Regions from separate parts of the Williamsoniiplasma luminosum genome, predicted to be linked through region 1. Evidence: riboswitches for the same ligand, from Rfam matches in the RefSeq annotation. Region 1 holds a riboswitch; the other holds the start of a gene.
What was found. Region 1 has a riboswitch for cobalamin ahead of ELUMI_RS00195 (hypothetical protein). Riboswitches for the same ligand answer to the same signal wherever they lie in the genome.
Positions count from the first base shown of each region.

Region 2: linked by a shared signal. The riboswitch ahead of nrdF (class 1b ribonucleoside-diphosphate reductase subunit beta) and the one ahead of ELUMI_RS00195 (hypothetical protein) in region 1 are both predicted to bind cobalamin.

Region 1 is NZ_CP024963.1:26,098-42,545, forward strand. Features, by position in the region: gene ELUMI_RS00110 (Cof-type HAD-IIB family hydrolase) at 1-405, opposite strand, end outside; gene ELUMI_RS00115 (pyrroline-5-carboxylate reductase family protein) at 427-1,218, opposite strand; gene trxA (thioredoxin) at 1,260-1,571, opposite strand; gene ELUMI_RS00125 (Cof-type HAD-IIB family hydrolase) at 1,574-2,416, opposite strand; tRNA gene ELUMI_RS00130 (tRNA-Leu) at 2,548-2,631, opposite strand; tRNA gene ELUMI_RS00135 (tRNA-Lys) at 2,636-2,711, opposite strand; gene ELUMI_RS00140 (fructose-bisphosphatase class II) at 3,060-4,079, opposite strand; gene ELUMI_RS00145 (DUF1700 domain-containing protein) at 4,271-5,461, shown strand; tRNA gene ELUMI_RS00150 (tRNA-Thr) at 5,604-5,679, opposite strand; tRNA gene ELUMI_RS00155 (tRNA-Val) at 5,693-5,768, opposite strand; tRNA gene ELUMI_RS00160 (tRNA-Glu) at 5,774-5,849, opposite strand; tRNA gene ELUMI_RS00165 (tRNA-Asn) at 5,857-5,932, opposite strand; tRNA gene ELUMI_RS00170 (tRNA-Thr) at 6,016-6,089, opposite strand; gene ELUMI_RS00175 (tetrahydrofolate dehydrogenase/cyclohydrolase catalytic domain-containing protein) at 6,109-6,960, opposite strand; gene ELUMI_RS00180 (potassium transporter TrkG) at 6,969-8,630, opposite strand; gene ELUMI_RS00185 (potassium channel family protein) at 8,719-9,489, shown strand; gene ELUMI_RS00190 (hypothetical protein) at 9,515-10,015, opposite strand; gene ELUMI_RS00195 (hypothetical protein) at 9,948-10,574, opposite strand; cobalamin riboswitch at 10,745-10,903, opposite strand; gene ELUMI_RS04560 (hypothetical protein) at 11,033-11,365, opposite strand; gene gatB (Asp-tRNA(Asn)/Glu-tRNA(Gln) amidotransferase subunit GatB) at 12,012-13,442, opposite strand; gene ELUMI_RS00210 (amidase family protein) at 13,438-14,901, opposite strand; gene ELUMI_RS00215 (Asp-tRNA(Asn)/Glu-tRNA(Gln) amidotransferase subunit GatC) at 14,901-15,203, opposite strand; gene ligA (NAD-dependent DNA ligase LigA) at 15,193-16,448, opposite strand, start outside.
Region 2 is NZ_CP024963.1:557,911-574,358, forward strand. Features, by position in the region: gene ELUMI_RS02375 (lysophospholipid acyltransferase family protein) at 1-329, opposite strand, end outside; gene ELUMI_RS02380 (dihydrofolate reductase) at 329-814, opposite strand; gene ELUMI_RS02385 (thymidylate synthase) at 814-1,683, opposite strand; gene ELUMI_RS02390 (holo-ACP synthase) at 1,828-2,157, opposite strand; gene ELUMI_RS02395 (nitroreductase family protein) at 2,263-2,919, shown strand; gene ELUMI_RS02400 (nitroreductase family protein) at 3,058-3,732, shown strand; gene ELUMI_RS02405 (DUF2130 domain-containing protein) at 3,836-5,284, shown strand; gene ELUMI_RS02410 (nitroreductase family protein) at 5,253-5,903, shown strand; gene ELUMI_RS02415 (aldo/keto reductase family protein) at 5,971-6,792, opposite strand; gene nrdE (class 1b ribonucleoside-diphosphate reductase subunit alpha) at 6,934-9,081, opposite strand; gene nrdI (class Ib ribonucleoside-diphosphate reductase assembly flavoprotein NrdI) at 9,083-9,562, opposite strand; gene nrdF (class 1b ribonucleoside-diphosphate reductase subunit beta) at 9,565-10,605, opposite strand; cobalamin riboswitch at 10,832-11,015, opposite strand; gene ELUMI_RS02435 (TMEM164 family acyltransferase) at 11,240-12,088, shown strand; gene ELUMI_RS02440 (hypothetical protein) at 12,295-14,052, shown strand; gene rimP (ribosome maturation factor RimP) at 14,201-14,695, shown strand; gene nusA (transcription termination factor NusA) at 14,710-16,212, shown strand; gene ELUMI_RS02455 (YlxR family protein) at 16,196-16,448, shown strand, end outside.

The DNA of each region.
Region 1 (16,448 bases):
AGAATGAATTCTAAAAGAAACAAAAATTGGGTTACGACGATTAGTCACAAAAGCAATATCAGGATTTGCACAATATGAATAAATATGAACTTTGTATTTTTTGGCAAGGGCAAAAATTGTATCATTATCTTCTTTTGTAAAATTAAAATCATAAATGATTTCAAAAGTACCATTCTCATTAAATTTATAAATTTGACCACCATTATGTCCGATAATTGGCACTTCTAGATCTTTTAACTCTAGTTGTTTAGCAATTGGTCAAATGTTTTTAGCACTTCTACCAGTTGCTAGTGTGAAAAAAATTCCATGAGCTTGAGCATCTAAAATAGCTTGTTTATCAAGCTCATGAATTTTTTTATTTCTAAATATTGTTCCGTCAATATCTGTAACTATCATTTTAATCATTTTTGTTCTCTTACTTTCTTACTACTTAGAAAAAGTCTTTTTATCCTTTTCTAAGGCTTTTTTTGTTGCTTTTTTAATTATCTCATCGAATTGATGTTCGTTTAAAACTTTTATCGATTCAATCGTCACACCACCTGGAACAGCGACTTGGTTCATTAATTCTAAAGGGGAATATTTACTTTGCATTAAGTTAGTTAAACTTCCAATTCCGGCTTGGGTTGCGACTTTTTTGGCAAGTTCTGTATTCATTCCATGTTCAACACCAATTTCTTGCATCACATTAATCATTTTGAAAAATCAAGCAGGACTAACACCACCAAGAATTGTAAAAATTTCAAATTGTTCTTCTGGAATTTCATAAATTTCTCCAAAATTTTGAACCAGAGAATTGATTTCATCTTTTTCTAATTGGGAGAAATTATTTGTATAACAAATGCCTGTTGCACTCATTTGAATTTCAGCATTTAGGTTAGGCATAATGCGGACGATTTTTTGATTTGGATGATCAAACATTGCAAGCATTTTTGGAATTGATAAACCCGAAATTAAACTTAAAATGATTTTATCTTGAGCAAGATTTTTAATTTGATCAATAATTGAACTAACAATATTCGTTCTCACAGATAAGATGATTAAATCTGTTGTTTGGACAAACTCTGAGAGATTTGAAGTAACTTGGATATCCAATTCTTTTGATAAATTAACACTTTTTTGGTCATCATAGTGATAACCTAAAATTTGCACATGATCATTTTGCATTCCTTTGACCAATGAAGACCCCATATGTCCTAACCCAATAATTCCAACTTTCATAAATTCCTCCTTAAAAAAAGTAAAGCCGAAGCTTTACTTATTTATTTTACCATTTCTTGCAATTTATTTAGTGGCATAAATCCAGTGTGTTGTGATTTTACTTTTTGATTTTCATAAACCATAATTGCTGGAATTGACATGATCTTATATTCTAATGCTAGATCTTGATTTTTATCAACATCAACTTGAACCACTGCAACATTTTTTTCTTGTTCTGCTAATTGTTCAATAATTGGATTTAGCATCTTACATGGCCCACATCATTCAGCCTTGAAATCTACTAAAACTTTTGCGTTATTGGCGATAACTTCATCAAATTGAGTCTTTGATGTTATTTGAATAATTTTTGACATATTTAGTCCTCCTTTAGGATATTGTCTTGGATGTAATGAGCAACACCATTTTCTTGGTTATTAAATTGAGTTGTGTCATGAGCAATTTGCTTTAATTCTGGAACTGCGTTTTCCATTGCAACAGCCACATCAACGGCTGTAAACATTGAAAAGTCATTATAACTATCACCAAAACCATATGTTTTGGTGATTTTTGGATCAACATTTAAATATTCATTAACTTTTTTAACAACATAACCTTTGTTAACTTTTAATGGGCATATTTCAATCACTCGATTGGTATAAATATTCATATCAACTCGATCACCAAATTCTGTTTTAAACTCTTGAATAAATTTTTTAGATTGTTCATCAGTTGTATTACGATTCAAAACAAATGTAAAATGAGTGATTGGTTCTTTAATTTCTTCAACATCATGAGCGACAATATAATCACTACCTTGAATTTGAGCTCAATATAATGAATTTTTTCCTTCATTAAAAACATAAGTTTCTCCATTAGAATAAAAATGAATTTTAGTTTCGAATTTATTAAAATGTTTTTTAAAAACGCTCTCAATAATATCTCTTGGAACGTATTGATTGAGAATTCATTTATGATTTTTTAAATCATAAATTTGTGACCCATTATTTCCAGCAATGATTCCACCATATTGATCAATTCCAAGCCTTCGAGCTTGTTCAAAAACATCCTTAGTTTGTCTTGCTGTTGCTATTACAAGCATTATCCCTTTGTCATACATTTCCTTAATAACTTCTTTTGTGAATTTAGAAAAATAATGATTATCAGCTAATAATGTGCCGTCTAAATCTGAATACACAAGCGCTTTTTTGTCATACACCATTTATTTTTACTCCTTTATAACCATTATTATTATAACAATTATCCGCCCTAAAAATGTGCTTAAAAAACATTAACGTTGGATTGCGTGAATTAAACAATAAAAAAACCAACAAAGTTGGTTAATTTGTAAATTGGTGCGGGATAAGGGAGTCGAACCCTTACGTCAAAGACGCTAGATCCTAAGTCTAGTGCGTCTGCCAGTTCCGCCAATCCCGCAAAATGGTGACTCGTCGGAGATTCGAACTCCGGACCCACTGGTTAAAAGCCAGTTGCTCTACCTGCTGAGCTAACGAGTCGTATCACAAGCCTTTTAAATAATAACATAATCCACTATTTTAGAAAAGCAAAAAACCTTGTGAATTTAAAAATCCCCTCTAAATAAATTTAAAAAGTTACTTGTTTTGAACAATATTTTCCTGTTTTCCACAAAAAATAGTCATATTTCATTTTTAGTCTTGCAAAAGAATAATATTCAAAATCCTTTATGATATATTAAATATGTGAGCTATTTTCATTTTTGCTCACGTGGACTCATAAAATTTCATAGTGTTCTTTCTTCTTGTAAGTTAACAAAATTGATTAAAAAACTCCTTTTAGGAGTTTTTTTACTAAATTTTTGGTGATTTTAACTTTAAAAAATCATTCTATTTTCTTTTATATTTATCAAATAAATATTTAATTTCTGGTTTTAAGGCATTAATTTGGTCAATATCATAAACTGATTTGATATTTCTAATCACCCCGTGACTACTCATAAAAGCCGATACATAATATTTTCCATTTAAATAATCAATCGCTTTTAGGGTTCCTCCAGCTGTGATTCCGGCTGCAAAAAATCTTGTTCTTGGATCCTTGATCAAATCATTATCATCTAAATATTTTTCAAATGATAAATTGATTTTTTGCAGTGCTTGATTTTCATATTCAACTCGTTGTTTGGTTTCTTTTTCATGTGGTCAAACTTGATCATAACCAACTAATTTAGCCATCATTTTGCAACCTGATGAGATTGCAAGACTGGCCATCAATCCACCTTCAGGAGCTCCCCCAATCCCATAAACAAAATCAGCTTCACCATTCACAACATCAATTGCAGCAAGCACATCACCATCCTTGATCAATCGAACAATCACACCCATTTTATCCAGTTTTTTGATAATTTCATTGTGTCGTGGTTTATCTAAAATAATTGCTTTGATATCTTTTTTCTTGGCTTTTTTTTGCATTTTTTGAACACAAGCAATAATTCCATGTTGTAAATCTGCACAATCCTTGAGTTGATTAGAAACAAACAGTTTCTCCATATACATTTCTGGTAATTTTAACATCGTGTTCAACCGACTGATAGCAATTGTCGCAATTGATCCAGCAAAATTAGAAGCTGCTGGATTTGTTCCTTCAACAGGATCAACACAAACATCAAACATTGGTACCTTTGTGGATTTATCACCCAAAATTTGCCCAGAATACAGCATCGGTGCGTTATCTAATTCACCTTCACCATTCACAACTTTGATGCTAAAACCTTCAGCTGAATTCAAAACCTTCTCCATCGCTTCAACAGCTGCACCATCTAATATATTTTTGTTTTTTTTACCAATGTATTTATATGAAGCAATCGCGGCAACTTCAACTGTTCTTAATAAAATAATATCTTTGTTCATTTGTAACTCATTCTTATTTAAATTAAATCACTTTTCAAAAGCATTACAAAACAATTTCGATTTAATTCGGATTTTATTCTGAAAAATGAACGATTATCAAAGAATTAAATCCAAGTGAAATTGTTTTGAAAATTTTAAAAAAAATATGTTAGTATGATTAGCGAGAATATTTCAAAAGAGAAAACGAAAGAATGAAAACACAAATCCCAAGAAAATTAAAAACCTGACTTAAGGACTTAAGTCAAGCCATCTTTTTACTGAAAAAAGATAAAAAACCAATCATCAAAATGTACACTGAACATTTTGAAAAAAACCTTGCAGAAGGTAAAACTTATATCGAAATTTTAAATGATTTAGAACCAATTAATGTTATTGCTGAAAAAATTTATAAAAAACACAACATCATTTATACAGAAACGGTGAGTAAAAATGCCAAAATTATTGGTTGAACAGGATTGGTTTTCCAACCTTTGATCATTTTGACCACCATTGCTTTATTTTTAACAGCCGCCTTGTTACCAGCAATCACAATTTGACAAAGTGTGGTTTTATACCAAAGTTATGATTTTTGAGAAGCAACATCAATTGCTTGTTTAATTATTGGAGCAACACCTTTTTTGATGGTTTTGTTATTCTTGATGACTGAAATTTTGTTTAATTTTAGCAATCAATTGTTCATCAATATTAATTGAATGCAAACAAGAAAAGCAATTAAAGCAATGAGCTGAAAATTATGATTAGGATTATTTTTAATCGCTTCATTATTGCTTGCTTCAATCGCTGGACTGGGCACTATTTTTAGTGGTAATGCTAGTTTAATTTATTACGCAACTAACCCGACCCTTAAAAATGAACAAATAATTACCAAAAATCTTAAAGGAGATGCTGTTGATGCAATCGATATTTCCAAAGTAACGATAGACGATATGATTCAAAGAGCGCTTATTTTTGGTCAAGAACAAGCACAAGCTGAAGCTGAAAAAATGAGAGAACAAACTGACGGAATCTTAAGAAATGGTCAAGAACAAATTGTAAGACAATTTCTACCAACCGACACACCAGCAATGAACGGAGAACAAATTCTTCAAAAAAATCGTGCAACATTAGAAGCACGAATCATCATTGAAGATTACAAAGTTGAAAATGCCCTTGATGGAATGTTGTATCAAACCCAATTCAAACAAATACCAGCAATTGATCGCAGTAAAGCCGGAACTTTAATTAGACAACATAACTTTAAATGGGATTTACAAAATCAATATAAATTCGCTTTAAAAGAACAAGAAAATGGCAAATATACACTGATCATTAAAGTGACACCAAATAATTGAACCCAAAAAACAGTCGCATTTGGGGGAGAACTTTTTATCTTATACATTTAAAAGCAAAAAAACTAAATTCTTAAGTGATCAAAAATCACAAGAATTTAGTTTTTTATTTTAAACAGAATTCAATAACCTTTTACTTTATAAAAATACAAAGTAAAAACCACTCATTAATGAGTGGTTGAATTTACTTTTTAAATGGTGCTGACTATAGGAGTCGAACCTACGACCTACTGATTACAAGTCAGTTGCTCTACCAACTGAGCTAAGTCAGCATAAATAAAAAAATGGTGGAGTATGACGGGCTCGAACCGCCGACAACCTGCTTGTAAGGCAGGGGCTCTCCCAACTGAGCTAATACTCCAATAATGGTAGCCTGTACGGGGCTCGAACCCGTGTATCCACGGATGAAAACCGTGTGTGTTAACCGCTTCACCAACAGGCCAATAAAATGGCGGCTTTTACAGGACTTGAACCTGTGACAAACCGGTTAACAGCCGGTTGCTCTACCAACTGAGCTAAAAAGCCATTTTAATTGTGTATCTTTTTAAGACCTTAAAATAATAACATAAGTTTTTATTATTGTAAATCCTTTATTTTGGTTTTTTTCTTGGTGCTAAAAACAAGAATTGAACTTGCATCTACTAATTACGAGTCAGTCACTCTACCGTTGAGCTATTTTAGCAAAAAAATATCATATATCTTTATTTTATATGTTTTAAATAAAGTTTATATGTATTTTCCAATAATGTCACAATTGTCATGGGTCCCACCCCACCAGGCACGGGAGTGATTAATTTCGCTTTTTTGGCAACATTGACAAAATCAACATCACCAACTAATTTATTGGTTTTTTTATCTCTGATAATTCCAACATCAACAACCACAGCACCTTTTTTAACCATTTCAGCTTTGATAATAAATTTTTGACCAGTTGCTGAAATGATCAAATCCGCTTTGAGTGTATGATCACTAATTTTTTGGGTGTTAATATTGCACATTGTCACTGTCGCCCCCAAATTTGAAAGCATGACTGACAATGGTTTACCAACAATATTTGAAGTACCAATGACGGTGATATTTTTGCCTTTAATTTCGACATCATAGGCATTTAATAAGGTGATAATTCCAAGGGGGGTTGAAGGAAAAATTGTCTCATGTCCTTGCAACATTTTACCTTGATTTTGATAATGAAAGCCATCTACATCTTTTGATGGATCAATTGCTTGTAAATAGTCTTCTTCGTTAAATTTTTTAGGAATTGGTAATTGTAAAAGGACCCCATCAACATGATCATCATGATTAATTTTTTGGATTTGATCATAAATAGTTTTAGTACTTACTTCAGCATCAAAGCGTAATAATTCAGCTTCGATTCCAACATCATTGGCTGCTACTAATTTATGTTTAACATAAATTAAACTAGGTTCATCATCACCAATCAAAACCACAACCAGTTTTGGAGCTCTTTGATTTTTTTTAACATTTTGAGCAATTTTGGTTTTCAAAATTGCTCTGCGTTCTTGGGCGATTTTTTTGCCATCTAAAATTTGCATCATATTACTTAACCAATTACGACATCTTCATCAAGATATCCGTACCCTTTCTTTTGAGAAGGTTTAACAAAAACCAATAAGGTGTTTGAAATCCCTAATTGTCCTAAAAACATCACAACAATCACAACAATTTTTGAAAACGAACCTAACCCGTACAGCATCTGATTCGTATCAAACGGGTTCATTCCGACGGTTCCAAAGGCGGATGATACCAGTGTCAGAATTTCAATAATCGTTGCATTTCCAACACTTCCCGGACCATAAGAACCATATTCTCTTAACGTGTCTCACGAATCAATAAAAATCATGATCACAGCTAATGAAACAATCACAATTGATAAAAACAAAACAGCAAATGCTCTTTTAACAGTTGCTTCTGGAATTGTTTTTTTAAAGGCTGTGGTTTTGTTATTGTTTCGAACAACAGCTCAAGTTGCTAATAATAAAATTGCAAATGTTGTTGTTCGAATTCCTCCAGCAGTTGATGATGGGGCCGAACCAATAAACATTAAGACTGATAAAATGGTTTTTGAACCAGCATTAAAATCATTGATCGGAATTGTTGAAAAACCGGCATTACGTGATGCGGTGGTGTTGAAAATAATATTCATCATTGATTCTCATCAAGGTCTAAAAACAGTTGGATCAACTTCTCCATTTGTCAGCCCATCAATTGTTGGATGGAAAATCAATGATGTTTCTTGGTTGGCAAATTCACTTGCAAAAACCATTAATGGTCCCATAACAAAAAGGATTGAATAGATACAAAAATTTAACTTTGTAAACAAACTAAATGGAACAGTTTGACCTTGTTTTCTGGCTTTGATTTTTCTTCTAATATCATGGAATGTTGGGTAACCCAATCCCCCAATTACTCACTCTGATAAGAAAACAATTTGAATTAAATATGAATGATGACCAGCAACGTTGTATGGTTGTAATGAACCATTTGAGACAATGTCAAAACCAGCATTATTCACAGCAGATGTTGAATGATAAATTGCAAATCATAATGATGTTGAAAAATTATGATGCGGATTAATGGTTTGAATTCCAGGGATATCCATTGCTGGTGGTTCAAAAAAGAAACCAAAAAATAGCACAAAGGCTCCCATTAATTGCACGATGGTTAATCAAATAAAACCATCACGAATCAATTCAATTGTTGAAGATGTGGTTGATGAACCACGTTCTGTTTTAGCAATGATTGTGTCATTTAAAGAAATTTTACGATGAATTGCTAAAAACAGAACAATTTTAAAAGTCAAAATTCCAATTCCCCCAGCTTCAATCAAAATCAAAGTTATTAATTGACCTCAAAATGAATAATCTGCTGAAACATTCAAAATGTTAATTCCAGTATCAGAAAATGCGGAAGAAGCTGTGAACACTCCAAGTAAAAAATTTCAATTATAGGCAGCTCCCGTTTCAGAAAGCACACCAGGAATAGTTAATAGAAAACCACCAAGCAAGACAACCAAAAAATAAATTAAAAAAATACGTCCAGAAATTTTAGATAATGGTCATGCTTTTTTTAATTTTCTAAATAATAATTCATTTCTTCTTCTTTTATCATCATGCAAAATTTCTTTTTCTGCTTCATTGATTTTGTAAAGTTTATGATTTATTTTTTTGGTTATTTTTTTACGTGGAGATTTAGGTGGTTTCAAAAGTTATCCCCTTTCTTAAAATAGATATAACTAATTATATAATATTTTGAGATTTGGTATAATTGATTTAGAAATAAAAGAGGTTTATATGATCAAGAAAAAAAATTTTGCCATCATTGGTGCTTCTAACTTTGGAATTTCTGTTCTTTCAACTTTAATTGATAAAAAACAAACAGTGACAATGTTGGACAGTGATGCGGAAAAATTAGAAAAAGCGATATCTGGTTTTGATACAGTTGATACGATTGTTTTGGATTCAACGAATAAAATTAACCTAGCAAAACAAGGGATTGCTCAATATGATGGAGTGATTGTCGCTATGGGTTCAAATATTGAATCATCATTGATGACTGTCTTAAATTTAGTTGATTTAAAAGTTAAAAAAATATTTGTTAAAGCTCGAGATGACAAACACAAACGTGTGCTGCAAGCACTAGGTTTAAATGAAAATCAAATTATTACTCCAGATACAATTGCTGGAAAAATTGTTGCGACTCGTGCAACTTTTGATATTGATGCAGACATTGAAGTTCAATCAATTGATGATGAATATATTTCAACAAGTTTATTTGTCAAATCTGAAGATGTGGTTGGAAAAACCTTGCAAGAAGCAGGAGTTTCAGCTTCAAAAGATTTTATTATTATTCAAATTAAACGTAAAGGAAAAATTTTGATTCCTGATGATTATACAATTTTAAAATTTGATGATATTGTTGTTATTCTTGCCAAACCAGTTGTGATTAACGAATTGGCTTTAAAAATTCAAGGCGAAATGCAAGAACCAACTGTTACATTAAAAGCTGGTTCAATTCTTGATGGGCATCCAACAATCACTTTAGAAGATACAAGAAAAAAATAATCCATTGGATTATTTTTTTGAATCATTACTTAATTGGTGTGTATGTAAAATCAATTCTTAGAAAATCAACTAAATAAATATCAGCCAAACCGGTGTCTTTGTTTAGTGATCAAAAATTCTTTGAATCTCCATTCAAACCATTAATTCCCATTAACATTCCACCCATACCTGGATAGACTTTAAAAGTCATTTTTAACTCTTCTCTATTAGCATCTAAATATTCATAAGCTGTTTTCCCAAATCAAGAAACATCCAATGTTTTATCAAAATTTAAATATCCTTTTTCGTTTTCTTTGATTTGTGTTGGACCCCATTCGGGATGTTTGGTATAACTTTTCATCACTAAATGCACATCACGAGTTCTTAATTGTGATTTTAAATTACTGTATTGAATAAAGGCAAATGCTGATAAAGCAAAAGCAATCACAAGCATCACTGCCATGACAATGATGGTGATTTTAAATTTCTTGTTGTTTTGTTGAGGTTGTTGAGGTTCTTGTGCTTGTTGAGGTTGTTGGTTTTCCATCTTCTAAACCCTTCGTTTCTATTTTTATATTGGTTTTATTCACAAAAATTTTAGGGATGTAACTTTTCATCACTTTCATCACAGGAATGATTAAAGCAACACCAATCAACATGTTGGCAACACCATGAATTAAATCAAAACTAAAGCCAGCAATTCAATATGCCATTGCCCCACTTACACCATAAAACATCATTCAAACACCGGTGTTTAGTGTTCCGAAAGCAAAACCAAAAACAGTCATAATAATGACTCCGATTCATCAATGTTTTAAAATTGCTTTTTTGAAAACTAAATTAATCAATAGGACAAAAATCGGTCAAATGATCATATAAAAAACAACTCAATCACCAAAACCATAAGTCACAAATTCAAGAACATTAAAACAAATTGCAACTGTTAAAATGGCTCAAAGCGGCATGAATAAAGCCCCAATTAAAAAGAGAAATGTGACTAATTCAACATTCGGTAAAAACGATAACGCAACTTGCAAACTATAAATTAAAGCTGTGTAAATCGCGATGAAAACAATTCTAATTGTTGTGAATTTATAATTGATCATTTTTTTAATTCTCCTTTCGAGATAATAAAGTAACAATCAAATTAATTTGATTGTTAGATTTGAGAGCAAACATCTTACTCTAAATTTTTGGAATAAAAACACGATTTAAATAAATCGTGGTCGTGTTTGGAAAAAGAAAATTTAACCAACTTTTTCTGACCAGGAAAAAGAATAATTGTAGAAAGATAATAGGTCTCCTGACTCAAGTTCATCTCAATTATCGCCTTCTCGGTTTCCCAATGGCCTGGATAATTGATCCCTTTTACAGTTGCTGGTACAGTTTTGGCATTTAACCAAATTCCCTTAACATTACTTTTCTGTTTTTATTGCCTTATTATTTTCTCACATTTTTTTCAAGTTAATTTTAAAAATGAAAAATTTGATAAAGATTTAAAAATATTGTATTTAATCAAATATGTAAAAATTCTCCAAGTGATAGGAGAATTTTTAAAATTAATTTATTTTGGTAGTTGAACTGAGTTTTTATAATGGAAAAAGTTTTGAATTGCCGCGTTTTTTAATTCATATAAATGAACTTGTTTTTCATTTATAACAATGTTATTAATATGAAGTTTTTCCATTCATCAAATAAAATTACCAACATTTCTTAAATAGATAAGAAATATCTCAATTTCCTTTATTGGCTTGTTTTTGATTGATAACTTCATAAGTTTTTTTTGACATTTTTTTAAGTCGGAATTTAATTTACCTTCAAACAGATCAACTTTAATTTTTACAAAAGTTGAAGGAATAATTCAAGCAATTAATGGTACACAAAACGAATATATCATTAACCAATGTGAATTTTTTACAGAAATTATGTTTAGTTGATTAGAAGTAACATCTAAATTAAAATTTTCTTGAGCAAATTTGTTTGTTGATTCTAAATCATTATTAGAATATAGCTTATTTTTTGATCAAATTAAAGTGTTGTTTCTTCATCAAAACCATAGACTAACCAATACGTGAAAAACTAAAAGACTAATACTTATAGCAAAAAAGATTGTTATTTCTTTTTTTCGTTAACTTAGTTCCAAGAATTACTCAACAAGCAAATATTATAAAAATTAATCAAGCAATAAATATAAAAATAGCGTAGTACATTAGTGATTTAAGTTTTTCGGTTTTCAAATATAAAGGAAATTCATTAAAATCAATTTGATCTTTGAACATATTGAAAATCGCTTTTTGTTTTATTACTCTGTATACTTGTGTTATGTAATTGTGCAAAGAATACAAAGCAATGTTAAACAAGAATAAAGAGTTGTAATAGCAACTAACATATTATTTCCACCTCCAATAAATTTTTTGATTAAATTTCATATTTTATAGTAATATTTTATTCTCAAAACATCTATTAATCATGTTTATGCTGAAATTTTTAAAAAAACACTAGCAAAATAACCGAAGTTAGTTTGCTAGTGTTTGGCGCTATTTTTAGTTTTTTAAATGTTTCAACAAAATATCGTTGGCGATATCTGGATGAACATTGCCTTGAGTTTCTTTCATCAATAGTCCCATGATTGTTTTTAAAACACGTTCTGGTCGTTCATTGAATTGTTTCAACAATTCTTGGTTAGCTTGTAAAATAGGTTCTAATAAATCTTGAATAATAATTGGATCACTAATTAATTTCAAATTATTTTCCTCAATTATTTGATCAACAGTTTTAATATCTTCATTCATAATAATTGGGAAAATAGTTTTAACATGTTTTGATGAAATAATTCCATCATTTAAATGATTAACTAGACTTGCTAAATTTTTAGGTGTTAATTTAATTTGATCAATTGTTAAATTATTTTTATTTAATTCAGAAAGAATATCAGTAATTAAAAACTTCACAACTTTATTCGCATCATTGGTTAACTTAATCGTTGCTTCAAAAAAATTTGTTAGTTCTAAACTTGATAAAATAATATTCATATCATGAACTTCTAAACCCAATTGTTCCACAAATTTTTTTCTTTTAACACTTGGTAGTTCTGGAGAATTGGCAATCACTTGATCAATTCATTTTTGATCAAGTTGAATTGGAGCAATGTTTGGTTCGGTAAAATATTTATAGTCAATTGCCCCAGCTTTAGCTCTCATTTGCACTGTTTGTTGAGTGGTTTCATCAAATCTTCGGGTTTCTTGTTCAACAATTCCATTTTTTAATAAAATTTCTTGTTGGCGTTCAACTTCAAATTCAATTGCTTTTTTAATGTTAGCAATTGAATTTAAATTTTTAATTTCAACTTTATTTGAAAAGGTTGTAGTCCCAAATGGACGAAGTGAAATGTTGACATCACAACGTAATGATCCTTCATACATTTTGACATCACTAATCCCTAAAAATAGTAAGATTTCTCTTAAATTATTTACATATTCCATTGCTTCATCAGCACTTCTTATCACTGGTTTGGTCACAATTTCGACCAAACCAATGCCACTACGATTGTAATCAATAAATGTTAAATCACCTTTATGAATTTGTTTGGCTGTATCTTCTTCAATGTGCAATCTTTCGATTTCAATATTTTTTTTAATTCCATGAACTTCGATTTCTAAAATTCCTTCACTTCCAATTGGGCAATATTGTTGGGTAATTTGAAAACCTTTAACTAAATCTGGATAAAAATAATTTTTACGATCAAATTTTACTAATGGATCCAATTTCATTTTTAAAGCATTAACAGCTAAGATTGCTAATTCAATCCCTCTTTTATTAACGGTCGGCATTGCTCCAGGATAACCTAAATCAACTTCATTGATCATTGTATTTGGAGTTGCTCCAAAACCAACTTGGGCAGAAGAAAACATTTTACTGTTCGTTTTTAATTCAACATGGTTTTCAATTCCAATGATAATTTCAAAATTATTAATCATATTTTTTATCCCCCACAATTCTATCTTTAATTCCAATAATATCTTCTAAAACTTTTGCTGCTTGCAAAAGTTTTTTATCTTGATAAACTCCAGCATTTAAGTTAATTCCAATCGGCATCGCTTCTTCTGTTGTAAAAGGAATTGTGATTGAAGGAATCCCGGCAAAATTTCCCATCACTAAAATGTCATGTAAGAAATCTGAATCAGCTTTTTCGTCATCTTCTAAAGCTGTTTCAATTAAGGGAGCTGGTTGAAATGATGGTGGCAGAATCAAAATATCATCACTTGCTAAAATATCATTTAAAGCATTGGCGATTAATCTTCGCACACGTTTAGCTTTTAAGAAATAGAGGTCTTGATTTTCTTGTTTTAAATTTAATGAACCAATTACAAATCGACGTTTAACAATTTCACCAAGATATTTTGAACGAGAATTAATCATAATTTGAGCATAATTTTCACCTTCAGCTCTCATCCCAAATCCCATTCCTGAAAGGTTTGCATGTGATGAAATTGCTTCAGGATAAGAAATCATCATATACACAGGATTAATCGTGTTCAATAAATCAAGATCAAAACTGACTTCATTTACCTCATATCCTTTTGCTTTTAACTTATTAAATAACTGTTCATATTTGCGTTTGATTTTTTCAGGCAAATGTTCTTGAACTTCTTTTAAATAAGCAAATTTAGTGGTTGGTTTTAAGTCATTAATGTCCTTTAAAAAATCTTGATCACGAGTTTCGAATGAAGTAAAATCTTTGTCATCTTTTTTGAAAGTCACATCTGCGATCAAAGCCATATCATCAACATTTCTTGTGAAAAATCCAGCATGATCTAAACTTGGTGCATAAGGAATCACTCCATAACGAGAGATAGCTCCATATGTTGGTTTAAAACCAACAATCCCCACATAACTTGCGGGTTTTCGAATTGAATCACCAGTATCTGTTCCTAACGAAAATGGAACAAGACCCTTGGCAACAGCATAAACAGAACCAGATGAAGAACCACCGATTTGTCTTTTTTGATCATACGGATTTGAAATTTCTCCATATGCTGAATGCAATCCGGTTCCACCCATTCCTAATTCATCCAACGTTACTTTACCTGCCATCATTGCTTGATTTTGGTTTAACAATTCAACAATTGTCGCATTAAAATTTGGAATGTAATTAGATAGAATTTTAGACCCTGCAGTTGTTCTAATATTTTTGGTTGAAAAATTATCTTTTGCTACATACGGTATTCCATATAAAAGATTATTTGGATCAAAATTTTGATCCAAATACTGAGCATATCTCAGCATATCATCTGTTGGTAAAGTGATCAAAAAATTTGGTTGATCATCTTTTTGCATTTCTTCAATCACTTGCTTGGTCAAATCAAGAGCGGTGATTTTTTTGGTTCTTAAAAGTTCATGCAATTCTCTTATGCTTAAATTTTTATAATTCATTATTTCACCACCTTTGTAATCACAACAAAGTCATCAATTGTTTGTGGTGCATTATCTAAGACAATTTTTTGATCAATATTTCTAGATTCTGAATCTTCACGTAAAAATGTATGTGCATTTTCTAATGGGTAGTGCATCGCACTAATTCCATCAGTGTTGATGTTTAAAACCTTGGCAAATTTTTCTTTAATCAAATCATCAATTGAAGCTATCATCTCAATCTCTTCTTCATTTAATTCAAGCATAATATCATTTGCAAGTTCTTTTATATAGTCCTCATTTAAGTCATGTTTATTCTTCATTTTCATATTCTCCTATCATTTGATCAAATTCTTGTTCATTGATTATTTTAATTTTTAATTTTGTTGCTTTTTCTGCTTTTGATCCTGCATTATCACCAACTAAAACAAAATTGGTTTTTGATGAAACACTATCACTTATCTTTCCACCATTTAACTCAATCAATTGTTTAAATGAATCTCTTGATTTTGATAACGTTCCTGTAATCACGAAAGTTTTTCCCGTGATCAAGGGATTGGTTTTTGTTTTTTCACCTAAATAATTAAAGTTCACACCATCTTCTTTTAGTTCGTTAATGAGTCTAATATTTTCTTCAATCGTAAACCAGTTTATGATTGATTGAGCCAAAACTTCACCAATTGAATCAATAGTTGATAGCGTTTCAAAATCAGCATTTTTTAAGTTTTCGATATTGCCAAAAGTCTTTGCTAAAACTTTGGCAATTTTTGATCCAACATGCCTAATCCCTAAACCAAATAACACTTTTTCAAAAGATCTATTTTTTGAATCTTCAATTGATTGGATTAAGTTTTCGTAACTTTTTCCACCCATCTTTTCAAAGTTGATAATCTCTGCTTTATGCTTTTCAATTTTATAAATATCATCAATTGAACAAATAATTTTTTCTTCAAAAAATTTATTTAAGGTTGATGATCCTAACCCAACAATGTTCATCGCACCACGTGAAGCAAAATGTTCAAGTGATCTAAGAATTTGTGCCGGACAAGAAAAATTCACACAAAACTGATCAACTTCATTATCGGTTTTTTCTAATTTAGTTTTGCAAGCAGGGCAAAACTCAGCTTTGCTTCATTTTTCTAATTTTTGGTAATCACTATTTTTTACAACCGAAATAATTCCAGGAATAATGTCTCCGGCTTTTTTAATTTTCACAGTTGCCCCAACTCGTAAATCTTTTGTTTCAATTCATTCTGCATTGTTAAGTGTCGCGGCCGTGACTTTCGTCCCGGCTAATTGGACAGATTCCACTTTTGCATTATAAGTAATTTTCCCAGTTCTACCAACTGATGGAAAAATATCTAACAATTTTGTTTCCTTAATTTCAGCTGGAAATTTATACGCAATTGCCCATTTTGGTGTTTTGGCTGTGTAACCTATTTTATCATATAAATTAAAGTCATTTAATTTTATCACTATTCCATCAATTTCATAGTCCAAATCATCTCTTTTGTTTGTATATTCATCAATATAAGCTTTTAATTCTTCGAGATTGTTACACAATCTAC
Region 2 (16,448 bases), 500 kb from region 1:
ATGCGATTAGCTGCTTTTTTTGCTCAATTATAACGATACTCTTCATTATAGGTATCGTGCATTTTCTTATTTTTGCGAGCAATTTTTTTAGCTTTACCTTTGATATTTAATAAAGCCGGTCACATATATAACAATTTAGTTCTATCAAATTTAAAATGTTCTTCTGCTTTTGGTTTTTCTTTTTTTTCTTTGACAACTGCAGTTTCATTAACTGCAGTTGCATCAAGTTCTTCACTTTGTGTTTCTTGTTCTTTTACTTCAACAGCTGGTTGTTCAACAACAGCTGTTAGATCTAATTCTTGGGTTTTTGGTTTTGCTACTTTTGGCATTATTTCTTCCTTTCAAAATATTCTATTTCGAATTCATTCTCTTTAATAGTATTGATTTTTTTAAAATTTTCAAAATTGTAATTTGAAATTTTCACGTTTCCTTGGTAATTTTCTAAAATCATTGAACGAATAATTTCATCAGCACAATCAAAAAAAATGGTAAAAATTTCATTTCCCCCGATCACATATAAGTCATCATTGGCAGGGCCTTGATATTTTTTAATTAGTGCATCAACATCACTTGTGAAAATTAAATTTTCAGCTTCAATGCCTTCAAATTTTTTTGGGTTTCTTGTTAAAACAATATTCAAACGATTTTTTAATGGGCGACTATTCATCGAAACAAAAGTTTTACTCCCCATCAAAACATTTTTATGAAGTGTTGTTTGTCTGAAATGTTTCATTTCAGCGGGAATACTTCACGGAAGTTTATTGTCATCCCCAATCACCCCATCTTGAGTTTGTGCGTAAACTAGTTTAATCATTAAACAGCTACCGCGCCTTTAATTCCGGGTCATGAATCATAATTTTCGATCACAATATCTTCGAATTTCACATCAAAAATTGATGTGAAATTATTGATTTTTAAGGTTGGCAATTTTTTTGGTTCACGACTTAGTTGTAAATCAACTTGATCTAAATGATTAGTGTAAATATGTGTATCACCAATTGTGTGGACAAATTCTCCAGCCTCTAAATTACATTCTTTAGCAACTAACGCTAACAATAAAGCATAACTTGCAATATTAAACGGAACACCTAAAAATAAATCTCCACTTCTTTGGTAAAGTTGTAAGCTTAAAGTTTTATGATCAGCTGAAACATAAAATTGGAACATTGTGTGACATGGAGGTAAAGCCATTGAATCAACTAATGGTGGATTTCAAGCCGAAACAATTAATCTTCTTGAGTCTGGAGTGGTTTTAATTTGTTGAATAATCTTTTTTAATTGGTCAACTCCGCCAAAATCCCTTCATTGTTTCCCATAAACTGGACCTAAATCCCCATGGATTTTGGCAAATTTTGGATCTGTTTTAATTAAATCAATAAATTCAATTAAAGTTTGACCTTTAAAATCTGGGCTTTTTTTAAATTTTTCATAAGGTCATTCATTTCAAATTTTGACATCGTTGTCAACTAAATATTTAATATTGGTATCCCCAGCAATGAATCATAAAAGTTCATGTGTAATCCCTTTCATAAACACTTTTTTAGTTGTGACAAGGGGAAAACCATCGCGTAAATCATAACGAGATTGGGCTCCGAAATAAGATATTGTATCAATTCCTGTTCGATTTGCACGATGTTCACCTTTCTTTTTCACTAATTTTAATAAATCTAAATATTGTTGCATTTTTCACCTCTAGCATTTAATTTCATGATTACTATTTTTAATCATTTATCCTTTTAATTATATAATCAACTTCAGATTACAATGTTGATAAAATGAAAAAAGAAAATAGAATTTAGAAAATAAAAAATGGAAAATTAAGGTTGCTTAATTTTCCATCGCAATTGCTACTGTAAAGTGCTTTTCATGGGAAATCGAAATCGCGATATTTGCGAATTCTGGATTTAAAACCATGGGACGATGACTTGGGTCATAACCGATTTCGATTTGATGAAAAGCAAGGCGTTTTTCAACTGGAATAACTTTTCAAATCGCTTCTTTGACAGCTCAACGACCAGCTGTAAATTCAATTTTTCTTTGTAAATCATCAACTTGATCTAAATATTTAATTTCATTTTGGGTCAAAATTTTATTTAAAAAATTTTGTTCAATTTTGATTCGGGAGTTTTCAATAATATCAATTCCAATCTTCTTCATTGTGCCTCCTTATTTGCATCTGCATCCTAGTAATATTATAATTGGATTAGAATTATTTGTTTACTAATTAATTCTACGATATTTTATGAAGGAGATATTACACATATGGCAAAAAATACACACGTCCTTGATTTAATCAAAACCCGTCGTTCAACAAAAAGAATGATTCCCACTTACACAATTAGTGATGAAGATTTAAGAAGCATCACTGAAGCAATTCGCTGAACCTCAATGAGTTATGGAGTTTGAGCATTCCGTATTATTGTTGTCCCACGCGGAAATTTACGCAACGAATTAACACCAACTTTTTTCAACCAACCATCATTTGTTAATTCAAGTCATGTTATTTTGTTTATTTCAAACAAAGAAGAATACATCAAAGGCGAAGGAATGAAATATAGTTATGAACAAACTATTCCTGACAGTGCTGCAAGTGTGCGTCAAGATATGGTCAATGCAGTTGCAACAAATTGAGAAGTCAATAAAGTGATCCCTGAAGAATGAGCATCAAAACAATCATATATTGGATTGGGGAGTGCGATGATTGCAGCCGCTGATCTTGGAATTGATTCAGCTCCATACGAAGGATTTAACCGTTTTGAAGTTGATAAAGTCTTGGCAAAACACAATTTAATCGATCCACAAAATGAAAGATTATCTGTGGCAATCAGTTTTGGAAAAGCTGATTTAGAAGATACAATGGTCCACTTCTTTGACAAAATCCGCATGGATGAAGATAAATTCACAACTATTGCTGAATAGTTATTAAAATGTAAGTTTACAGCTAAACCATTAGCTGTAAACTTATTTTTTTTCATCATTTTAAGTAGATGAAGATTATAATTTTAATAGAATTATTTGTTATATTTAATTCTTTCAATCTAAAAAGGAGTTAACAAAATGTTCAACAAAACTTACGTACTTGATTTAATCAAAAACCGCCGCGCAACCAAAAGAATGGTTGCTAATTATACAATTAGTGATGAAGATTTAAGAGTTATCACTGAATCAATGCGTTGAACTTCAATGAGTTATGGGGTTTGAAGTTATCGCATTCTTGTTGTGCCAAAAGGAGAATTAAGAGATGCATTAACCCCAGCTTTTATGCATCAACCATCATTTATTAATTCAAGTCATGTGATTTTATTGATCTCTTCAAAAGAAGAATTTATTAGAAATCAACAAATGGCATATAGTTTTGATCATGCAATTCCAGAACACGCTGCAAATGTACGCCAAGACCGCTTTAAAGCTGTTTTTAACAATTGAGAAATGAATAAAGTTGTTCCTGAAGAGTGATCTTCAAAACAAACTTACATCGCACTTGGCAGTGCGATGATCACAGCGGCACATTTAGGGATTGATTCAGCTCCATACGAAGGATTTAACCGTTTTGAAATTGATAAAATTTTAGAAAAATATCAATTAATTGATCAAAAAAATGAAAGACTATCTGTGGCTATTGGTTTTGGAAAAGCGGATTTAAATGACAAAATGGTGCATTTTTTTGATAAAACACGCATGGATGAAGATAAATTCACAATAATTGTTAATGGAGATGGTAGAATAAATTAGAGGATAAAGAAGTAGAAACACAATATGCTTGGTTTAATAAAATTAGTTATTAAACCGACTAGGCTGAATTTAGACTTTTATCCCATTAAGAAGGAGACATAATATGTCAAATATAAATTTAACATGTCCGAAATGTGGACAAGATTTTAGTTTTGATCAATTGTTTGATCATAACAAAGAAGCTTTTAATGATTTAATTAATCAAAAAGTAAAAGAAAAATTAAGTGAAAAAATCGGTGAAGAAAAACAACTTATTCTTCGTGATGCTGAAAATAAATTGAACCTTGAAAAGGTTGCACTTGAAAAATCATTTAATGAAAAAGAAAACAAGTTCGTGAATGAAATAAATCAATTAAATCTAGAACTTGAAAAGCAGCAAGAGCAAATTACTTTGCAAATTGGTCAAGAAGTTTTGCAAAAAGAGCAAGAAATGCAAAAATTATTGAATGCTAAAAATGAAGAAAATTCAAAACAAATCAATGAATTGATCAATCAAATTAATGGACTAAAACTTGAAGTTAAAAAACAACAAGAAGAAGCTAGTTTAAAAATTGGTCAAGAAGTCTTATTAAAAGAAAAAGAAATCCAGAAAAGCATTGATTTGAAAAACGAAGAAACTGCAAAAAAACAAGCAGATTTTGTCAATCAAATTAATAAGTTGCAAGTTGAACTTGAAAAACAACAAGAACAAATGATCTTGAAAATTACTCACGAAGTCTTATTAAAAGAAAAAGAAATGCAAAAATTACTTGATGAAAAAAATGAAGAAATTCAAGAATTGAACCTTAAAAATTCAACATTTAAAGTGATGCATTCAAAAGCAAAAGGTGAAAATTTTGAACACGAAGTAGAAACTGAATTGCGAAAAGGTTTTGGTATTTTAGACGAAATTAAAAAAATTAATGCTGATATTGATGGGACTAAAGCTGACTTTTTACAAGTGGTTAAAGATAGTACTGGAACTAATTTTGGATCAATCGTTTATGAAGTAAAAAATGCTGAATGAAAAGATAGTTGAGTGTCAAAATTAAGTATTGATGTGGCAAAACAAAAAGCAAAATTCGGAATTTTAATCACTACTTCATTTAATGATAAATACAAAGGAGATACTCCATTTATTAAATCTGAAGAATTTGATAACATTTGAATTACTGATGCAAATAGTTTTATTTTCATTGGTCAAGTGATTCGTAAATTGGTTGAAAATGAATATAAATGAAACCAAGAACTTAAAAAATTGATGGAATTATCTAAAAATGATGAACTGCAAAATTTATATCAAAAACAAAAAGAACAATTAAATAAATTTATCAAAGAAAATTTGCCAAGTTTATGAAAACGTTTTGATAAACAGATCAAAGATTTAGAATCTATTGAAAGATCATTAAATAAGAGTGCTGGTACAATCGAAAAAAGCAGAACTATCATCTACAAAATTATGACCAAGGATATCATTGGTTTTATGAGTAAATTAACTCAAACAAATTTAGATTTCATTATTAATGAACAAGAAGGAGAATATGAAACACATAGAGAAACTGATGACGAATAGAATCTCACCTAGAAGATTTGACGAAACACATGAAATTACAAACACAGATATGGAATCAATTATTGAAGCAATGAGAATGACCCCTGCTTCTTATGGTTTATTGAATGTTAGATTAATTAGACTATCAAGAGGAGAGTTTAAAAATAGCTTAAATGGCTTGTTTTATCACCAACCAAATTTTACTCAAGCAAGTGAATACTTACTTTTTGTTGTTGATAAATCTGAAAAATTAATTAACGAAACAATTGTGAAAACAGCTGATCAAATTTTTGTTGGTGAACCAGAAAAAGGACAAAAATTTGTGACTTCTTTCCAAGAAAGAATTCCGCTTTATTATGGAAGTGAAACTTTGGTTAATGAATGAAGTGCGAAACAAGCCTACATTACACTTGGGGTTGGAATTGTTGCTGCAGCCGATCTTGGAATTGACACAGTTGCTCAAGAAGGATTTGATCATCTTAAATTAAATCAATTCATGGTTGAACAAAATTTAATCGAAGACAATGAAATGATTGTTTTAGGATTAGCCCTTGGGAAATTGTCAAATCTTGATTTTGATCATACAAAAAAAGCAAAAGTTAGAAGAGATAAAAAAGAATTTATCAAAACTATTAAATAAAAAATCCTGCTAGCATTTAATTGCTTGCAGGATTTTTTATTTGTTTGGAATTAACCAATATTATTATTTAATTTTTTATTTGATTGTAGAAGTCTCTAAACTTTGAGCTTTCAATACCTTCAGAATAACTATTTTCATATCGATTAAGATTTTTGATCACAGCTAATTCTGCATCAGTAAGTTGAATTGTAACGTTTGCTAAATTTTCCTTCATATGTTCGAAGTTTGTTGATTTTAAAACAGGATTTAAGTGATGATGTTTTAATCATGACATAACTATTTGATTTGTAGACACGTTGTGTTTCTTGGCTAGTTGTTCAACCTCACTAGACTGCTCATGCCGTTTCAGCGCTCCATAAACTTGGCTTTCAATTCCATGTTTTTGTGCAAAGACAACACGATCTCATCTTTGATTAAAGATGTTCATTTCAAATTGGTGCATTTCTGGTTTTACCCCACTCTCTGATCATAATAGAACAATATGTTCTTTTTCAAAATTAGAAATTCCGACATGTTTGACGATTCCTTTGTTTTTTCATGCTATTAATTTTTTGTAAGCATTAATTGAGTTATTTAAATCCATTGAAGGTCTGTGTACTAATAGTGAATCAATGTATTCAAGATGTAAATCTTTTAAGATTTTCATCACCGCTTGATCCACGTTGTTGTTATCGATATCTGTTACTCATACTTTTGATTGGAAAAAGTAATCTGCTCTTTTGAGAGTTGGATTATTTTTGAATCAATCAGTAATTGCTTGACCAATTTCTGCTTGGTTACCATAAACTTCTGCGAAGTCAAAGTATTTATAGCCAGCTTGGAAAGCTTCCATTACCGCCTTATAAGTATCACCTGACTTAGTCATTGTGCCAAAATATATTTTTTGCATAAATATCACCTCTTGTCTATATTATATTCCTTTGAAAATGACTTTTGCTTTTTTTGAAAGGATTTGAAAAATTTCTTATTTTAAAGTGATTTTTGGCATAAAAAAGGTTAAAAAATGCATCCAACGATGCATTTTTTAAAACTAAATAACACAAGAATCACATTCGTAGTTTTCAGAATCTTCTAAAATTTCTTGACGGACACGAACATAATAAATTGATGCACATCCTTTATTAAAGGCACGAATATATGCTTTATTCAAGTCACGAGTTGTGGCTGTATCATTCATGAAAAGAGTTAATGAAATCGCTTGATCAACATGTTGTTGGGCCGCTGCTGCAATATCAATAATTGGATCTGGTCCTAGTTCATAAGCCCCAAGTGCATAATAACTCATATTATCAAAATCGATATTGTAAGCCGGCACATAAACTCGACCCATTTTACCTTCTTTGCGAACTTCAACACTTGAAACAACGGGTTGCAAACTTGGGGTACAACTTGCTAAGTAACTAATTGATCCAGTTGGGGCAACTGCTAATAGATGGGAATTTGCTAAACCGTGTTGTTGAATATTTTGAACTAAATTAATTCAATCTTGTTTGGTTGGAATAACAACATTGTATTTGGCAAAAACTTCTTGAATTTTTTTCGTTTCACATCTTCACTTGTCTTGTGAACATAAAGTATATTTATCAAAATATGTTCCATCTGCAAATTTCGTTTTGTGAAAATCTTTAAATGAACCATGAATTTTGGCTAATTTATTTGAAGCTTTAAAAGCATAATAAGCAACTGTATAGAAGAACATATTCGTAAAATCAATGGCTTCTGGTGAATGATAATTAATTTTATGTGTTGCTAAAAATCCATGTAAATTCATTGCCCCAAGTCCAACCGCATGATTATTTTGATTGCCTTTTTCAATGCTTGGAGCTGATTTTAAACTGGTTTTTCTTGAAACATGATCTAAGGCATAAACTGCATTGTATATCATTTCTTCAAAATCAGCTCCAGCTTTGATTGCTTTATCAACATTTAAACTCCCTAAATTACAACAAACATCTTCCCCAATTTGAGCATAAGATAAGTCATCATTTAAAATACTTATTGTATTTGGTTGGGCAATTTCACTGCATAAATTTGACATCACAATTCGATTGGGATGAGCATTGCGATTATTGACAGTGTCATCAAACAATAAGTAAGGGTAACCACTTTCAAAATGTAATTCAGCAATCATTTGGAATAATTTTCGAGCATTAATATAGGTTTTTCTGATCAACGGATTATTGACCATCTTGTCATATTCTTGAGTGATGGAAATATCACTGAAAGGTTTTTGATAAATTTTTTCAACATCATATGGGCTAAACAAAGCCATTTCATCGTTTTGTTTAGCCAATTCAAAAGTAATATCTGGCATTACGATGCCAAGTGATAAAGATTTAATACGAATTTTTTCATCAGCATTTTCACGTTTAGTGTCTAAAAAAGTTAAAATTTCAGGATGATGAGCAGAAAGATAAACAGCTCCAGCCCCTTGTCTTTGCCCTAATTGGTTGGCATATGAAAAACTATCTTCTAATAATTTCATCACCGGAACAATCCCTGTTGCTTGATTATGAATATTTTTAATTGGAGCACCAAATTCTCTTAAATTCGTTAAACATAAAGCGACACCCCCACCACGTTTTGATAATTGCAACGATGTTGAAATTGCTCTTCCAATTGATTCCATGTTATCTTCAATCCGTAATAAATAACAACTTGTATATTCACCACGTTGTTTTTTACCAACATTTAAAAATGTTGGTGTTGCTGGTTGATATCTTCCTAACATTAATTCTTTAATTATCTTTTTGGCAATTTCAACATCCCCATCACCAACAAAAAGAGCATTCATCACAACCCGATCTTCATAGTCTTCTAAAAAATATTTGTTATCAAATGTTTTGAGTGCATAAGCATTATAAAATTTTAGTATTCCCATAAAGCTTGGAAATTGATGATTAAAACTTAAAGCATAAGCAGTTAATTTTGCTAAATCTTGAATTGAATATTTAGCAATTAATTCTTGGTCATAATATTGGTTAGCAACCAAAAACTCTATGCGTTTTTCAAAGCTATCAAATTGCATTGTATTAGGTTTGATGTGCTTTTCTTTATATAAAATTGCTGCTTGGCGATCCAAATGATAATTGGCTTGATTATTGGAAAAAAGTTTGGATTTAGCATTTAAAGTAATGTATTCATCATTTTCAAATAATGAGTTATTTTTTGTTTTCATTTTAATTTATTCTCTTTTTTTCTGGTTCTTGGTTTCAAAAATTAATTAAAATCTTTTGAATTTGTTCAACATCTTTTGTGGTTCCTAAAAGTTCAAATTGATAGAGCAATGGAACATTTAATTTTTTAGAAAGGATTGGTCCAGCAATCGCAAATGTGTCACCAAAATTGGTGTTTCCTGAAGCAATGACACCACGACAAGATTCTCTATTTTCTTTTTTATTTAAAAAATTGATAACTTGTTTTGGCACAGCTCCACTTGTGAATTCTCCACCCCCACTATAAGTTGGAGAAAATAAAACATAATCTTGATTGACTGAAATTGTTTGATCAATTTCAGTCGGAATTCTAAAATTGGTAAACCCCAATTTTTGAATAAATTTATGAGTATTGTTGGAAGTTGATGAAAAATAGACCACACAAATTTCACCAATTGGTTTAATAATGTCAGCATTATTTATTTTGATAATATCTTTGTGCATAATTAAAATTCCCAATCTGCATCTTCAGTTTCTTCACTCACACCCATCACATAACTCGAACCATTCCCTGAAAAGAAATCATGATTTTCATCAGCTCGAGCAGATAATTGAGCAAAAATTTCAGATTTGATTGTTGTTTCAGTTTCAGAAAAAGGTGAATCATAACCTAAATTTTGCAAAAATTTACCAGCATTATAAATGCTGAATTTAATCGCATCTTCAGCAATCTCAAACCCATCATATAATTCATATAAATACTCTTTTTCTAACTCAATCAATTCATACATTAAATCAAAAACAAATGTTTTCATTGCTTGTTGTTTTTCAAGTGATAATTTTTGTAATTTTTGTTGATACTTATAACCACTATAATAGTTGTGAATCACTTTATCACGTAAAATTAAACGCACAATATCAGAAGTATTTGGTAATTTTGCTCTTGCTGATAAATAAAACGGTAAATAAAATCCCCCGTACAGTAAAAATCCTGGCATTAAAGCTGCTGCGACCTTTGATTTCAACGGATCTTCACCAACATAATATGGAATTAAGGCTTTGGCACGCTTTTGCAAACTTTCACAATTAATCACTCATGTGTGAGCTTCTTCGATTTGTTCACTTGAACATAAAGTAGAAAAAATGGTTCCATAACTTCGGGCATGAACCCCAACCATAAAAGCAAAATTAGTATAAATAATTTGTTCATGATCGGTCAAAGAACTTGGCATTTGACTTGTGTCTCCAATTGTTGCTTGAACAGTGTCAAGCAACGTTAAACCAGTAAAAGTTCTGGTAATTAATTGTTGTCAATCTGGGGTTAGGGTTTTTCATGAAGGTAAATCATTGGACACTGGAATTTTTTCAGGCAATCAAAAATTTTGGGTAATCCGATTTCACACCTCCAAATCTTTGTTGTCATTGATCACATTTCAATTAATTGAACGAATATTGCCATTAAAACCATTTAAAGCATATTCGAGTGGAGACACTGATTCTTGATAATATTTATTTTTTTCATTTGTTTTGTATTTGTTATTTGTCATATAAAATCTCTTTTCCTTTCTTGTGTATTTAACAATTGATTTTCAAGAAAATTTATTAGGGTTTAAAAATTTATTTGCTTTTTAGAGTCACTAAAAAGCATTAGATAATTTCTAATTTTCTTGATTTCAATTATTAGTTTTTGAAATAAAAACACGATTTTTTTAAAAAAATCGTGGTCATATTTGGAAAAAGATTTTTAACCAACTTTTTCTGACCAGGAAAAAGAATAATTTTGAAAAGATAATAGGTCTCCTGACTCAAGTTCATCTCAATTATCGCCTTCTCGGTTGCCCAATGGCCTGGATAATTGATCCCTTTTACAGTTGCTGGTACAGTTTTGGCATTGAACCAAATTCCCTTAGCATTACTTTTCTGTTTTTATTTCAAAGTGATTTTCTCACATTTTTAATTAAAAAAAGTTTATTTGGCAAAATAAAAAAATTTATAAAAAATAAATTTTTAAAACCAATTTAAAAGTCATGGTTTTAAGATATGTTTTGTTTGGAATGAATAACTTTTTAAAAATAAAACTATAAAAGCAGTTGATTTTATTGAAATAAAATAGTAAAAAAATATGTAATCTATTTAGAAAAGATTAAACACAAAGATTGATTTCAAAAAGGAAATTTTACTATGAACCATATAGCTGAATACATCGTTGGGGTGATAGCGAGCATTCTAATTATTAGCACCTTATTTATTTTTCGCAAATTTTGAGCCAAAACTGCAAAAACCTACTGAGTCAGAATTATTCTTGCTGGGTGAATGTTGGGGAATCAAATTTTTATTACAATTTTTCAAAATATCACATGAGATTGAGAACTATGTCATATTCTTGCATGATCATCAATTGTTTTAATGTTGATTCCAACAAAAATTCAAATTGATCTTTTTATGCCCTTGGTAATGATTGGTCCGGTTTTAGCAATTGCTGGCGGGATTGTTGGAACTGCTAAAGATTATGGTTTTGATCATTATCGTTATTACAATTACTATTTTGGACATTTAGGAATTCTTTTCAGTTACTTATATATTTATTTATATGATTTCACAGGTGCGCGTCTAACTTGGAAATCAATGAAAAGATCTGCCATATTTGCCTTATTACTTTTAACTTTTGTGATGATGTGAAACATGTCGCATTTACCAGCTGGCAGTGATCCATTAAAACCAGTTCCACCAGGTAAAATTCCAAGCGAATATTGAGGGGAAAATTACATTTATAAATACATTATTTATAATCTAGGACTAGGTAAATTAAGTTTATTAAATCAATATTTTGTGCTTATTTTCGGTTTTGGGCCAATAATTATGGTAATTGGTTGAACGTTGATGTTTTTTGCCAGACCAATTTATGAAAATCGTGGTGAACAAAAATTAAAATTCAATCTTCAGGAAGATATTTTAGGGATTAAAACTACATTTACCAAATCAAACTATAAGAAAATTTGAGTAAATTTCAAAAGTAAAATCAAAGCTTAATTTCGATTTTAAAAAAGCAAATCCACACTTGTTTTATAGTGTGGAATTGCTTTTTTACATCTTGTTTTTTCAAATTCTTAACAAATATAAGGAATTAATTTCGAGTTATTTTTACAAAAATGCCAATTAATTCATTTTAGTTTAAAAGAAATGATATAGTTTTAATAATTTTGTTCAAAAAGAGAGAAAACAAAAGAAAAAGGATAATGAAAAAATTATTAAAATTATTAGCAATCATTGCAACAGCATCACCAATAGTGATGACTGTTTCATGTCAAAAAACCAAAATCCAAACTACAAAACCAATTAATGCAATAGAAAATATCAAAAGAAGAATTGAAAGAAAAAGTATTAGTGATATTCAAATTCGTAACGTTGTATTTGTCAACAATACTTTAGAAGCAATTTATAACAAAATTCAAACTGAAATTTTAAAAGTAAGACCCGGTGTTGTCAAGGATAAAGACTATACCATTACAAAAACTGTTGATGCAGACAAAGTCCTTTTTACAGTGGGGGCAACAAGCGCATCGGAATTGATTTCCAATGAGTTTTCTTTTGAAGTTTCAAAAGAAGATATTTCTTTAGCAGATATTAAAGATTTATATTTTGATACTTATGAAACTGAATTAGAAACAAAAATTCAAACTGAAATTTCAACTTATTTTTCTATTGAAGCAAAAAAAGATATTGATTATCAAATCATTAAACAAATGACTGAAAATGCTGGAACTATTGAAGTTAAGGCTATTTCTACTTCAAATTTTTTAAAGAATTCATTTACAATTAATGTTTTACCTGCAAAAACAAATATTTCAACAATCACAATTGACGATGTGATTGTTGGGCAAAACATTGATCAACTTGTTTTAACAAAAATTCAAGAAATAGTTCCGGATGTAACAAGTGATGATTTCACAATTTCCGGGGCCAATTATGTAAATGGAATTGCAACATCAGTTGGAATCAAGACAATTAGAGTTGAAGCAAATCCTGATTCAATATTGATTCAAGGTGCTTTTTCAATGACTGTTGAAAAAGCCTCAATTGAAAATATTGAATTGGCAATTTTGGTTGGAGAAGAACAAGAAATGGTTGAAGATTATATTCAAACTGAAATGGACAAAATTGCCCCCGGGATTGAAAAAGATATTGATTATATAATCACAAATTTAGCTGATGTAACCATTTCTAGACAAATAATTACAGTTGAAGCAACAGCTAATTCAACAAAAATTAAAGATACTTTTTCAATCACTGTTGAAAAAGTATCAATTCAAGAAATTGAATTGATTGTTTACACTGATGATGAAGAAGATTATGTCAAAACATATATTCAAGAAAATATTCAAGTCTATGCTGAGGAAGTTGCAGAAGGAACTGATTACACAATCAGTAATTTGAATAGCTTAACCACTGCCGGAAGTGAGATAACAGTTAGTGCAATTGAGGATTCTGCTTTAATTAAAGATTCATTCACGATTACTGTTTTACCGGCCAGAATTACAATTAGCACTCTTTCGATCACTGATGTTTTTGTTGGTGATAATATTGGAGAAGCAATTTTAAGAAAAATTCAAACTGTCTCACCAAGAGCAACGGTAAATGATTTTGTGATCACCGGACCAATTTCTGAAACCGGGATTGCAACCACTGCTGGAGATGAAATTATTACAGTTAAAGCCAAAGAAGGTTCAACCTTGATTACAGATGAATTCAAAATTAGTGTTGCTAAAAAAGATCTGAGTGATCTTGGGACGACAATTATCAACATTGATGGTAATGATTTCACGATAAGAAGACTTCTTTTAGAAGCAATTAATCAAGCACTTCCAAATGTTGGTGTGACAAGTGATGATATCGATATTGCATGACCTCGATGAGCTTGAAACACCGAAACTAGAGTGACGGCGAAAGCGACTTCGACAAAAATTATTGGGACATTTATTTTTCAATATATCTAAATTTCTTGGATTTAAAGATTTGATTAATGTATTGGATCAACAATAAAAATTATTATGCCATTTTAGATTAAATATGGTATTATTTTATTGTAAGTTAGTAAACATGAGCAAGCTTCGGGCTTGCTTTCTTGTTTCGTTCAGGAGGATTATGGAAAACTTTACCAGCTTTAAAAACCAAATTGAAGATTTAGCAAATAAAATTTTAAATCAACACAACTTAAGAGTTTATGAAATTAATAATTTCCAAGATTTTGAAAGTGATGTGATTCAAATTTTAGTTGAAGATCAAACCCAACCAAATAAACCACTAAGTTTTGACATATTGTTATTAGTGAATGAAGATTTATCAACGATGATGGATGACATCAAAGGCATTGATAATCAATATTTATTAGAAGTTGCGAGTGCTGGTATTGAAAAGCCAATTAGAAATGAAAAAGAATTAGTTCAAGCAATTGATCAATATGTGCATATTGAATTTCATCAAATGATTAACAAAATTAAAAGTTTAGATGGAACAATTATTAGCTATGATGAAAAAGACAAAACATTCAAAATTGCTTTTTTTGTTAAAGGACAAAAAAAGCAAATCGATTTTACTTGAGAGTTGATTCAACAAGTAAGATATGCAGTTAAATTTTAAGAGGAGATGAAAAAATGATTAACGGAGCAGCACTATTAGGTGCAATTAACGAAATTGCGATGGAAAAAGGCATTGCCAAAGAAGTTGTATTAATAGGAATTAAAGAAGGATTTCAAAAAGCCCATGAAAGGTTTTTTGATACAGAAGCAAAAATTGTTGTTGATATTGATGAACAAGCTGGAACATTAAAAATGTTCCAAATTTTAGAAGTTGTTGAAGAAGTCGAAGATGATTGATTAGAAATTAGTTTTGCTGATGCAAAAAAATTAAATAATGCAATCCAAATTGGTGAAACAATTAAAAAAGAAATTCATTTCAATGAAGAGTTTTCACGTTTGGCAGTGATTCAAGTCAGACAAATTTTACAACAAAAAATTAAAGGGGCTGAACGTGCAAATGTTTATGATAAATTTGCAAATTTAGAACACACAATTTTACCAGGTAAAGTGACTGGAATGAACGAACAAGGAAACTCATATTTATTAGATATCAATGGTACACAAGCATCATTGTGAAAACAAAAAGTGATCCCTGGAGAAAAATTTGAAGTGAATCAAATCATTGAAGTTTATGTTGAAGAAGTTGCCAAAGAAGATAAAATTTCGCAAGTTAAAGTTTCAAGAACTGCACCAGCATTTCTTGAAAAATTATTAGAAAGAGAAGTTCCTGAAATTAGAAATCGACTAATTGCGATTAAAGCAATTAGTCGTGAACCAGGGGTCAGAGCAAAAGTGGCTGTTGTGTCTTATGATGATGCAATTGATGCAAAAGGTTCATTGATTGGTGAAAACTCAACAAGAATTGATGCTGTCAGAAAAGCATTAAAAGACGAACGCATTGATGTGATTAAATGAGATGAAGATTTAACTAAATTTATCATGGAAGCAATGGCTCCAGTCCGTGTGATTTCAATTAACTTTATTGAAGGAACAGAAGAAATTGATGTTGTTGTACCAAACGAACAATTATCTTTAGCAATTGGTAAAAAAGGTGTAGCTGCTAGATTAGTTGCGAACTTAATCAAAAAAAGAGTCAACATTTATTCATATGATGATGCTCAAAAATTTGCAATTGATATTAATTGAAATGGAAATATTACTTTAGCGGAATTAACAAGTCCAGAATTTATTGAAAGCACAATTAGAAGAAAAAAACCGTACCAACCATTCAACAATTATGCACATACAAACACTCAATACCAATCAAGAAATAACAATTTCAACAACAACAGTTTCAGAAATAATGACAAAGATTTTGACAATTTCAAAAATAATTTCAATTTAATTAATGAAGATGAACTATTGGCATTGCAAGAAGAAATCAAAGAAATTCAAGCATATGATGAATTAACAAAACAAGAAGAAGCAATTGATGAAAGTTTTGGTCTTTCAACTCCAGTTTTAGAATTAGAAGAAATCCAACAAAATCTTGCAGCTTTTGATGATTTAGAAAATAAATTCGAAGATGATGAAATTGATGATGAAGACGAAGAAGATTATGATGAGTATTACGACTAATAATTTAAGAAAAGATTTGTTTTCCAAAACGCTAATTGATCGTCATGATTTAATCAGAATTGTTAAAACCAAAAACAATGAAATTTTGATTGATCATCAACAAAATTTGTCAGGTCGAGGAGCTTATATTCAAAAAAATAAACAAGCAATTTTAAGCCTTAAAAAAACCAATGGTTTATCAAGAAGTTTAAAAACCAAAGTTGATGAATCAATTTATAATCAACTTTTAGAGTTGT